3 regions of the Streptomyces sp. NBC_00846 genome follow, and region 1 is predicted to be linked to each of the others. Evidence: riboswitches for the same ligand, from Rfam matches in the RefSeq annotation. Region 1 holds a riboswitch; each other region holds the start of a gene.
What was found. Region 1 has a riboswitch for thiamine pyrophosphate ahead of thiO (glycine oxidase ThiO). Riboswitches for the same ligand answer to the same signal wherever they lie in the genome.
Positions count from the first base shown of each region.

Region 1 (3,352 bases):
GCTGCTCCTGACGTACGGGGGCGGCGGCGGGCGGGAAGCGGTGCGGGGTGAAGGGGCGGGCCGGCTCGGGCAGCTCGCCGTCGGCCAGCAGCGCCGCCATGACGTCGCCGGTGACGGGGGTGAGCAGCACTCCGTTGCGGTGGTGGCCGGCGGCGAGGTGGAGACCGGGCAGGGCCGTGGGGCCGAGCAGCGGGGCGTTGTCGGGGGTGGCGGGGCGTAGACCGGCGCGGGTCTCGGTGAGCGGCAGCTCGGTGATGCCGGGCACCAGCTCGTGGGCGTCCCGCAGCAGCTCGTAGACGCCGCCCGCGGTGACAGTGGTGTCCCAGCCCATCTCCTCGCTGGTGGCGCCGACGACCAGTTCGCCGTTCTCGCGCGGTACGAGATAGACGTGGCTGCCCCGGACCATGGCCCGGACCGTCCGGGTGAGGAAGGGGGCGTACGCGGCGGGCACGGTCAGCCGCAGCACCTGCCCCTTCACCGGCCGGATCGGCGGCACGACCTCGGCCGGCAGCCCCGGCAGCCGGCCACTGAGGCTGCCCGCGGCGAGCACGACCTGGTCGGCGCCGAGCTCCGTGCCTCCGGCGAGCACGGCTCCGGTGGCCCGGTCGCGTACGACCGTCAGGCGCTCCACCCGGTCGCGGTGGAAGACCACCCCGGCCCGCTCGCAGGCGGTCAGCAGCGCGGCGGCCAGCCGGCGCGGATCGATCTGGTGGTCGCCGTCGACCCGCAGACCACCGCGGACGCCGGGCGCGAGCATCGGCTCCAGACGGCGGCATTCGCGGCCCGTGAGCCACTCCGACTCCAGGCCCGAACGCTGCTGCAGGGCGTGCAGTTCCCGCAGATGGGCGCGGTCGTCGGAGTCCAGCGCGACGGCCAGGGTGCCGCAGGCGCGGAAGCCGGTCTCCCGCCCGCTCGCCGCTTCCAGTTCGGCCGCGAAGGCCGGATAGCGGGCGGCCGAGGCGACATTGAGGGCCAGCAGCATCTGTTCGCCGTAGTGGAGTTCGGTGACGGCGGCCAGCATGCCGGCCGCCACCTGGGCGGCCCCGCCGCCCGGTTCGGGGTCGGCGACCGCGATGCGCAGTCCGCGCTGCGCGGCCCGCCAGGCGGTCACCAGACCGATGATCCCGCCCCCGATGACGAGGACGTCGGATCCGTTTCCGTTCCGAGAAGAACGCATGGGTGCCAACCCCTCCCTTCGCCGGCATGACCCGGATCAGGTTCGTACGGTCGGAGGCCGCCCCAGCCTCCCTCTCAGCCCGGTGCGTCCGGACTCCCGCGAGTGTTTTAGGCCACCCTAAACCGTTCCTGGGCAGTGAGCAGGAACGGGTCCTGTCTCACCGGTACGCCCCGAACGGTCTTGGGCGCACTGGTCCTCCGCTTTCGTCTCCTGGGCGGCGACGAATATCACGTATGGGCCCGTTCCACGTGGGTGGAATCCCCGCGACCTGGCCATGTGGGTGTGGTCAGAGGCGACGGGGAGGCCCCGAACCATCGCTCCGGTGGAACGGGGGCCCCGACTGCTGACACCACACGCGACGTCCCGGATCGCTTTACATGCGTTACGCACACCTCGCCAGGCATACCCACAGAACGTCACGCCGTTCACTCAATCGTGCCTATGTTCGCCAAATCGGGTTACTGGCAGAGCAGTTGTGCGCCCAGTCGCAGGAGGGTGGCGGGACGAGCACGGTGGAAGAGATCCCACTTTCCTGACGAGGTGTCAGATGCTTAAGGTGTACGGGTGAGCGAGCAGCAGCAGTCAGAGCAGCCGGACCGGCAGGCAGGGCGCCGCGTCGTCATCGTCGGCGCGGGCATGGCCGGTGTGCAGACGGCGGTGGCCCTGCGGGAACAGGGCTTCACCGGCTCCGTCGCCCTGATCGGCGCCGAACCGCACCAGCCCTACGACCGGCCCCCGCTGTCCAAGGCGGTGCTGCTCGGCAAGGCCGAGGACTCCGCCTTCGACGTCGATTTCGATGCGCTGGACATCGATCTGCAACTGGGACGCGAAGTCACCGGCGTGCGCCCCGGCGCGCATGAGCTGGACACCCCGTCGGGACCCGTGCCCTACGACGTGCTGGTGATCGCAACCGGCGCCGAACCGGTCGTCCTGCCCGGCGCCGAGGGGGTGCCCGGCGTCCATCTGCTGCGCACCCTCGACGACGCGGCGCGGCTGCGTCCCGTCCTCGACGAGCGGCACGGCGTCGTGGTCGTCGGCGCGGGCTGGATCGGCGCCGAGTTCGCCACCGCGGCCCGCGCCGCGGGCTGCGAGGTCACCGTCGTCGAGGCCGCCGACCGGCCCCTCGCGGGCGCGATGCCCGCCGAGGTCGCCGCCCCGATGGCCGCCTGGTACGCCGAGAGCGGCGCCGAACTCCTCACCGGAGCCCGGGTCGCCCGCATCGAACCGGGCCGGGTGATCCTCGCGGACGGCCGCACGATCCCGGCCGGAGCGGTCGTCGTCGGAATCGGCGCACGGCCCGCCACCGACTGGCTGGCCGGCTCCGGCATCGCGCTCGGCCCCGACGGATCGGTGACCGCCGACGGGGCGCTGCGCACCTCGCAGCCCGATGTGTACGCGGTTGGTGACTGCGCCTCGTTCCCCTCCGCCCGGTACGGCGAACGCCTTCTCGTCCACCACTGGGACAACGCCCTCCAGGGCCCGCGGACCGCCGCCGCCAACATCATCGCCGCCGCTGCCGACGGTGAACCCGCGCCTCTGACGTACGACCCCGTGCCGTACTTCTGGTCCGAGCAGTTCGACCGGTTCGTGCAGTACGCGGGCCACCACGGGAGCGCCGACACCCTGCTGTGGCGCGGCGATCCCGCCGGCCCCGCCTGGTCGGTGTGCTGGCTGCGCGACGGCGTCCTGGTCGCGGTCCTCGCCGTCGGCCGGCCACGCGATCTGGCGCAGGGGCGCAAGCTCATCGAGGCGGGGGTGCGGCTCGATCCGGCACGGGCCGCCGACCCCTCCGTACCGCTGAAGTCGGCGACTCGTCAGTAGGCGTACGGGCTAAGGACGTTGATGTCCGCTATGTGGACAACCTCTTGGGGGAGGTCAGAAGTTAGTGCACTGTGCATCTTTTCGAGTGCTCATTTCATACTCTTCGAAGGATGCGCATGTTTCGACACAGATGGGCCCGCGCGCTGCGCGGAATCTCCATGGCCTCGGCGTCGATTGCCCTCGTCGGAGGCGCACTCGCCGCCCCGGCGTACGCGGGCGCCACTCCCAAGCCCGGTTCCAACCCGGCTGTCGACTACCAGGATCCGATCGACGCGCTGCCGCCGGTCTCCCGCCCGGACACCAAGAGCTGCTCGGTGACGGCCGTCGACCACGACTTCGGCTACACCCTCGGCG
Region 1 covers NZ_CP108846.1:1,739,591-1,742,942, reverse strand. The annotation lists gene thiO (glycine oxidase ThiO) at 1-1,177, opposite strand, end outside; TPP riboswitch at 1,173-1,287, opposite strand; gene OG936_RS08045 (NAD(P)/FAD-dependent oxidoreductase) at 1,742-2,998, shown strand; gene OG936_RS08040 (peptide-N4-asparagine amidase) at 3,115-3,352, shown strand, end outside.

Region 2 (3,352 bases), 3.9 Mb from region 1:
GCGTAGTTGAAGAAGACATGGGCGAGCAGAATCGCCCAGACGGTGGTGTCGAGGCGCACGCCCCAGAGCTCGTCCATGAACCCGCCGCGTCCCACCAGTGCCAGGAAGGCTGTCCCGACGACAACGGTCGGCAGGACGAACGGCACGGTGACGACCGCCCGCAGCAGTTGTTTGCCGGGGAAGTCGAAGCGGGCGAAGACATAGGCGCCGGGCAGTGCGATCAGCAGGGTCAGCGCGGTCGAGGCGAGCGCCTGCCAGGTGGTGAACCAGAGGACGTCACGGATGTCCGGCCGGGTCAGCACCTCGCCGATCCGGCCGAACTGCCAGACGCCGTCAGCCTTCAGGCCACGGCCGACGATCGCGGTGACCGGATAGGCGAAGAACAGGGCGAAGAACGCGACGGGCAGGGTCATCAGGCCGAGCCGCGCCGCGCCCCCGCGCCGCGCCTTCGCGCGCGCGACGTCCGCGTGCCCGGAGCGGCCGCGCGGCTCCTCACCACGCGGCCCGTCCCGGTGCGCACCCGTCCCGCCCGGGCCCGTCCCGCCCGGGCCCTGCCCGCCCGCGCCCGTTCCGCGTACGGGCGTCTTCGCTACTTCACTACGAGCGAGGACCACGACTGGACCCACTGCTCACGGTTCTTGGAGATCTGGTCCGGGGCGACGGTCGTCGGCCTGTCCACCGTTGCACCGAACTTCGTGAAGAGCTCCGGCAGTTTCGCGCCCTTGGTGACCGGGTTCACGAACATGTTGAGCGGCATGTCCTCCTGGAACCTCTTGCTGATCAGGAAGTCCAGCAGGGCCTTGCCGCCCGCCTCGTTCTTCGCGCCGCTCAGCAGCCCCGCGAACTCGATCTGGCGGAAGCAGGTCCCGGTGGCGACCCCGGTCGGGGCGGCAGTGGGCTGCGGCTTCGCGTAGAGCACCTCGACGGGCGGGCTGGAGGCGTACGAGACGACGAGCGGCCGGTCGGCCTTGGCGTTCTTGCCGCCCGCGGAGCCGGAGAACTCCTCGTTGTACGCCTGCTCCCAGCCGTCGACGACCTTGACGCCGTTGCTCTTCAGCTTCTTCCAGTAGCCCTGGTAGCCCTTCTCGCCGTAGGTCGCGACGGTGCCGAGGAGGAAGCCGAGGCCGGGCGAGGAGGTCTGGGCGTTCTCGGTGACGAGGAGGTTCTTGTACGCGGGCTTCGTCAGGTCCTCGAAGGACTGCGGCGGCGCGAGCTTCTTGTCGGCGAAGTACTTCTTGTCGTAGTTGACACAGATGTCGCCGGTGTCGATCGGCGTGACCCGGTGCTCGGTGGCGTCGAGTTGGGTATCGGACGCCACCTGGTCGATGCCCTTCGCCGCGTACGGCGTGAAGAGACCGCTGCCGAGGGCGCGGGAGAGCAGGGTGTTGTCGACGCCGAAGAACACGTCACCGCGCGGGGAGCCCTTGGTCAGGATCTCCTGGTTGAGCGCGACACCCGCGTCGCCGCTCTTCAGTACCTTGACGGTGTAGCCGGTCTGCTCGGTGAACTCCTTCAGCACGTCCTTGGAGGCGTTGAAGGAGTCATGGCTGACGAGCGTCACGGTCTTCGAGCCCGAGCTCTTCTCGGAGCCGGAACCGGAGTCCGACGTATCGGAACTCCCGCATCCGGCAAGCGCGGTGACGCCGAGCGCGGCGGCAACGGCCGTCGCCGCGAGCTGCTTGGTCCTGCGCGTGGTGCTCATTGTGGATTCCTCCTGGGTTTTGGCCAGGAAGAGACGCGGCCCTGCCCACGGGAGGCGGGCAGGGCGCAACAGCATGAGTTGATGACCGAACTTCCTACCCGGAATGACCCGGGCGAGGTTCAGAGGGTCTGCGGCCGACCTGTCCTCGGTGCCGCACTCTCAGCGCTGTGGCGCTCCCCTGTCGGAATATGAAGTTGATTCTATGAAGTTGATTTCAGGCCCAGGTTACACGGGCCGTTCCGGCCTCAGCGCTCGGCCGCCGCCAACTGCCCGCAGGCGCCGTCGATCTCCTGGCCGCGGGTGTCCCGCACGGTCACCGGCACCCCGTGTGCCGCGATCGCCTCGACGAAGGCCTTCTCGTCCTCGGGACGCGACGCGGTCCACTGGGACCCGGGCGTGGGGTTCAGCGGGATCAGGTTGACGTGCACCCGCCTCCCCTTGAGGAGCCGGCCGAGCCGATCGCCGCGCCATGCCTGGTCGTTGATGTCCCGGATCAGCGCGTACTCGATGGAGATGCGACGGCCGGACTTCTCCGCGTACTCCCACGCGGCGTCCAGCACCTCACGCACCTTCCACCGCGTGTTCACGGGGACGAGCGTGTCGCGCAGCTCGTCGTCCGGGGCGTGCAGCGACACGGCGAGACGGCACTTGAAGCCCTCGTCGGCGAAGCGGAGCATCGCGGGCACCAGGCCGACGGTGGAGACGGTGATCCCGCGCTGCGAGAGCCCCAGCCCGTCCGGCTCCGGGTCGGTCAGCCGGCGGATCGCGCCGACGACCCGCTTGTAGTTGGCCAGCGGTTCACCCATGCCCATGAAGACGATGTTGGAAAGCCGCGCCGGGCCTCCCGGGACCTCCCCGTCGCGCAGCGCCCGCATGCCGTCCACGATCTGGTGCACGATCTCGGCGGTCGACAGATTGCGGTCGAGACCGGCCTGTCCCGTGGCGCAGAAGGGGCAGTTCATCCCGCATCCCGCCTGTGACGAGATACACATCGTCACCCGCTCCGGGTAGCGCATCAGGACGGACTCGACGAGCGTCCCGTCGTGCAGCTTCCACAGCGTCTTACGGGTGGTGTCGTCGTCGCAGCTGATGTGGCGGACCACGGACATCAGATCGGGGAACATCGCTTCGGCGAGCTTGTCCCGCGAACCGGCCGGGATGTTGGTCCACTCCGCCGGGTCGTGCGCGTACCGCGCGAAGTAGTGCTGCGAGAGCTGCTGGGCGCGGAACGGCTTCTCGCCGATCGCGGCAACGGCTTCCTTGCGCTCGGCGGGCGTGAGGTCGGCGAGATGCCGCGGCGGCTTCTTGGCTCCGCGGGGCGCGACGAAAGTGAGTTCTCCGGGCTTAGGCATGGTCCATCCAGTGTCGCAGACAGAACAGTGAGGGCCCGCCGCCCTGTGGACAACGGACCCTCACTCGCAAAAGCCCAGGTCAGGAAGGTAGAGCTCGGGGGATCAGCCGGAGCCCACGAACAGCACCAGCAGCAGCCAGACCACTGGGGCGGTCGGCAGCAGCGAGTCCAGCCGGTCCATGATGCCGCCGTGCCCCGGCAGCAGCGTGCCCATGTCCTTGATTCCGAGGTCCCGCTTGATCATCGACTCGCCCAGGTCACCGAGGGTGGCGGTGGCCGCGACCGCGAGCCCCAGCAGC
Region 2 covers NZ_CP108846.1:5,659,869-5,663,220, reverse strand. The annotation lists gene OG936_RS26110 (ABC transporter permease) at 1-413, opposite strand, end outside; gene OG936_RS26105 (thiamine ABC transporter substrate binding subunit) at 590-1,702, opposite strand; TPP riboswitch at 1,776-1,892, opposite strand; gene rlmN (23S rRNA (adenine(2503)-C(2))-methyltransferase RlmN) at 1,948-3,054, opposite strand; gene OG936_RS26095 (phosphatidate cytidylyltransferase) at 3,157-3,352, opposite strand, start outside.
Region 2: it holds a riboswitch for thiamine pyrophosphate, as region 1 does, so the genes downstream of both, OG936_RS26105 (thiamine ABC transporter substrate binding subunit) here and thiO (glycine oxidase ThiO) in region 1, are expected to answer to the same signal.

Region 3 (3,352 bases), 2.0 Mb from region 1:
GCCACTTGTGGCCTTTCTCGACCGGACGGACAAACTCGTGCCGCTCGGGCAGGAGTGCACGCTGGGTGACTTCGAGGGCAATCTGGAAGAGGCCCTGGGCCGGATCCTCGCCGAGGAACAGAACGCCGGCTGAAGAGCACGGGGTCTCAGACCGGCCCGCCGGTCGAACGCGACACCTGCCGAATGGGTGAATCGCTCTCCGTGATGGAGGCGTTCAAGACTTCGCCCTACGACGGCGGCCTCTCCCGGCCCGTACGGGTGCTGGAGCCCCGGCTTCCGCGCCGAGCCCTGTGCGGTCCGCGGAGACGACCAGCGCGGCGAGCGCCGTCGTCACCGGCACCGAGGCGACCAGTCCGATCGAGCCGACCAGCGTTCGTACGATCTCCTCCGCCACCAGCTCGCTGTTGGCCACCGTCCCCACACTGCTCCGGGCGATCGAGAACAGCAGCAGCAGCGGCAGCGCGGCGCCCGCGTAGGCGAGCACCAGCGTATTGACGACCGAGGCGATGTGGTCGCGCCCGATCCTGATCCCCGCCTTGTAGAGCCCCCGCGCACCCATCATCGGGTTCGCCTGGTGCAACTCCCAGACCGCGGATGTCTGGGTGACCGTCACATCGTCGAGGACCCCGAGCGAACCGATGATGACACCGGCCAGCAGCAGGCCGCTCATGTCGATGTGCGGGTACAGGCCGTGGATGAGACCGGTGCTGTCGTCGGTGTTGCCCGTCAGGCTCGCCCAGCCGATGAAGAGTGATCCGAGCAGCCCGATCAGCAGGAGCGAGATCAGTGTGCCGATCACCGCGACCGAGGTGCGGGCCGTCAAGCCGTGGCACATGTAGAGCGCGATCAGCATGATCGCACTGGCCCCGATCACCGCGACGAGCAGGGGATTCGAGCCCTGAAGGACGGCCGGGAGGATGAACAGGGTCAGTACCGCGAACGACACGGCGAGCGCGACCAGTGCCATCACCCCGCGCATCCTGCCCACCGCGACCACGACCAGGGCGAAGACCCCGGCCAGCAGCGCCATCGGGAACTTCCGGTTCACATCCGTCACCGAGTACTGCAGATCATGGGGCGCGTCGGGGGCGTACGCCACGACCACGCCCTGACCCCGGCGCAACTGACGCGGTGCGTCGGGATGGACGATCTCGACGAAGGTCCGGCCCCTGTCGTGGCCGGTCGTCACCTCGACGGTGGCCTTCTCGCACAGCCCCGGCCCGCTCCCCGACGGCGGGGTGGTCTCGCCGCTGACGGGCATCTGGGAGGCGTTCACGTCCTTGCAGTCCACCTTGTCGACCTTCACCACCTTCGCCTGCTGGGTCTGCCGGTCGAAACCGACACCGGTCCGATCGTGCGGGGGCGCGCCACCCGGCCAGAGCACCACCAGGCCGACGACGACCGCGGTGGCGAACGGGATGAGCACGGCCGTGATGACCTTGCGCAGATGCTTCGAGACGGGCGCTGCGGGGCCATGGCTGTGCGAGTGGCCGTGCTGATGGCCTCGCGGTTCGGAGTCGATTTGGGGGGACGTCACCGGCCGATCATCGCAAGAAGAGAGGGGCCCTCTGTTCATTGCGCCGGACGGGGCGCTAGCGTTGAGGGACCTTTGCACACGCGGGAGCTCGGAGCACCGGGCTGAGAGGGCGCTGATATCCGTACATCCGTACGGGACAGGCTGCGCCGACCGCCGAACCTGTTACCGGGTAATGCCGGCGTAGGGAGTAGGTCTCATGACCACAGCGGACGCACACACGCCTGCCTCGAACCAGAGCGCCGAGGCCGGGAAGTCCATCGGCTGGCACAAGGGATACGTCCAGGGCTCACGCCCGGACCTCCGGGTGCCGGTCCGTCAGGTGCACCTCACCAACGGCAAGGACGTGACGCTGTACGACACGTCGGGGCCGTACACCGATGCCACCACCGAGACCGATGTCCGTCGCGGACTCGCACCGCTTCGGGAGAACTGGATCATCGCGCGCGGCGACACCGAGGAGTACCCGGGCCGCCCCGCACGCCCCGAGGACGACGGGCTCAAGCACACCTCGCCGCGGACGGGGTCTCCCCTGCTCGAGCGAAGCCGAGAGCTCGGGGAAGGACTGCGCAACCTCGACGCGGTCTTCCCCGGCCGGCCCCGGCTGCCCCGCCGCAGCCGGGACGGGCAGCCGGTGACCCAGCTCGCGTATGCCCGCCGGGGTGAGATCACCCCGGAGATGGAGTACGTGGCGATCCGGGAGAACGTCGAGCCGGAGGTGGTGCGCGAGGAGATCGCTGCAGGCCGGGCCGTACTGCCGGCCAACGTCAACCACCCCGAGATCGAACCGATGATCATCGGGAAGCGGTTTTTGGTGAAGGTCAATGCCAACATCGGCAACTCCGCGGTGACGTCCTCCATCGAGGAGGAGGTGGAGAAGATGACGTGGGCGACGCGCTGGGGCGCCGACACCGTCATGGATCTGTCCACCGGCCGCAACATTCACACCACCCGTGAGTGGGTACTGCGCAATTCCCCCGTGCCGATCGGCACCGTTCCCCTCTACCAGGCGCTCGAAAAGGTCGACGGCCGGGCCGAGGAGCTGACCTGGGAGATCTACAAGGACACCGTCATCGAGCAGGCCGAGCAGGGCGTCGACTACATGACGGTCCACGCCGGCGTGCGCCTGCCGTACGTCCCGTTGACCGCCCGACGCAAGACCGGCATCGTCTCCCGCGGCGGTTCGATCATGGCGGCGTGGTGTCTCGCGCACCACAAGGAGTCGTTCCTGTACGAGCACTTCGAGGAGCTCTGCGAGATCCTCGCTACGTACGACGTGACGTACTCGCTGGGCGACGGTCTGCGCCCCGGCTCGATCGCCGACGCCAACGACGAGGCCCAGTTCGCCGAACTGCGCACACTCGGCGAACTGAACACGATCGCCAAGCGGCACGGTGTCCAGACCATGATCGAGGGCCCGGGCCATGTCCCGATGCACAAGATCAAGGAGAACATCGACCTCCAGCAGGAGATCTGCGAGGAGGCGCCGTTCTACACGCTCGGCCCGCTGACCACCGATGTCGCTCCGGCGTACGACCACATCACCTCGGGCATCGGCGCGGCGATGATCGCGTGGTGGGGCACGGCGATGCTCTGTTATGTCACGCCCAAGGAGCACCTCGGCCTGCCCAACCGTGACGACGTGAAGACCGGCGTCATCACGTACAAGATCGCGGCCCATGCGGCAGACCTCGCCAAGGGGCACCCGGGGGCGCAGGACTGGGACGACGCGCTCTCCGACGCCCGTTTCGAATTCCGCTGGGAGGACCAGTTCAATCTGGCTCTCGACCCGGTCACGGCACGGGAGTTCCACGACGA
Region 3 covers NZ_CP108846.1:3,781,825-3,785,176, forward strand. The annotation lists gene OG936_RS17410 (SsgA family sporulation/cell division regulator) at 1-133, shown strand, start outside; gene OG936_RS17415 (YibE/F family protein) at 215-1,537, opposite strand; TPP riboswitch at 1,608-1,741, shown strand; gene thiC (phosphomethylpyrimidine synthase ThiC) at 1,734-3,352, shown strand, end outside.
Region 3: it holds a riboswitch for thiamine pyrophosphate, as region 1 does, so the genes downstream of both, thiC (phosphomethylpyrimidine synthase ThiC) here and thiO (glycine oxidase ThiO) in region 1, are expected to answer to the same signal.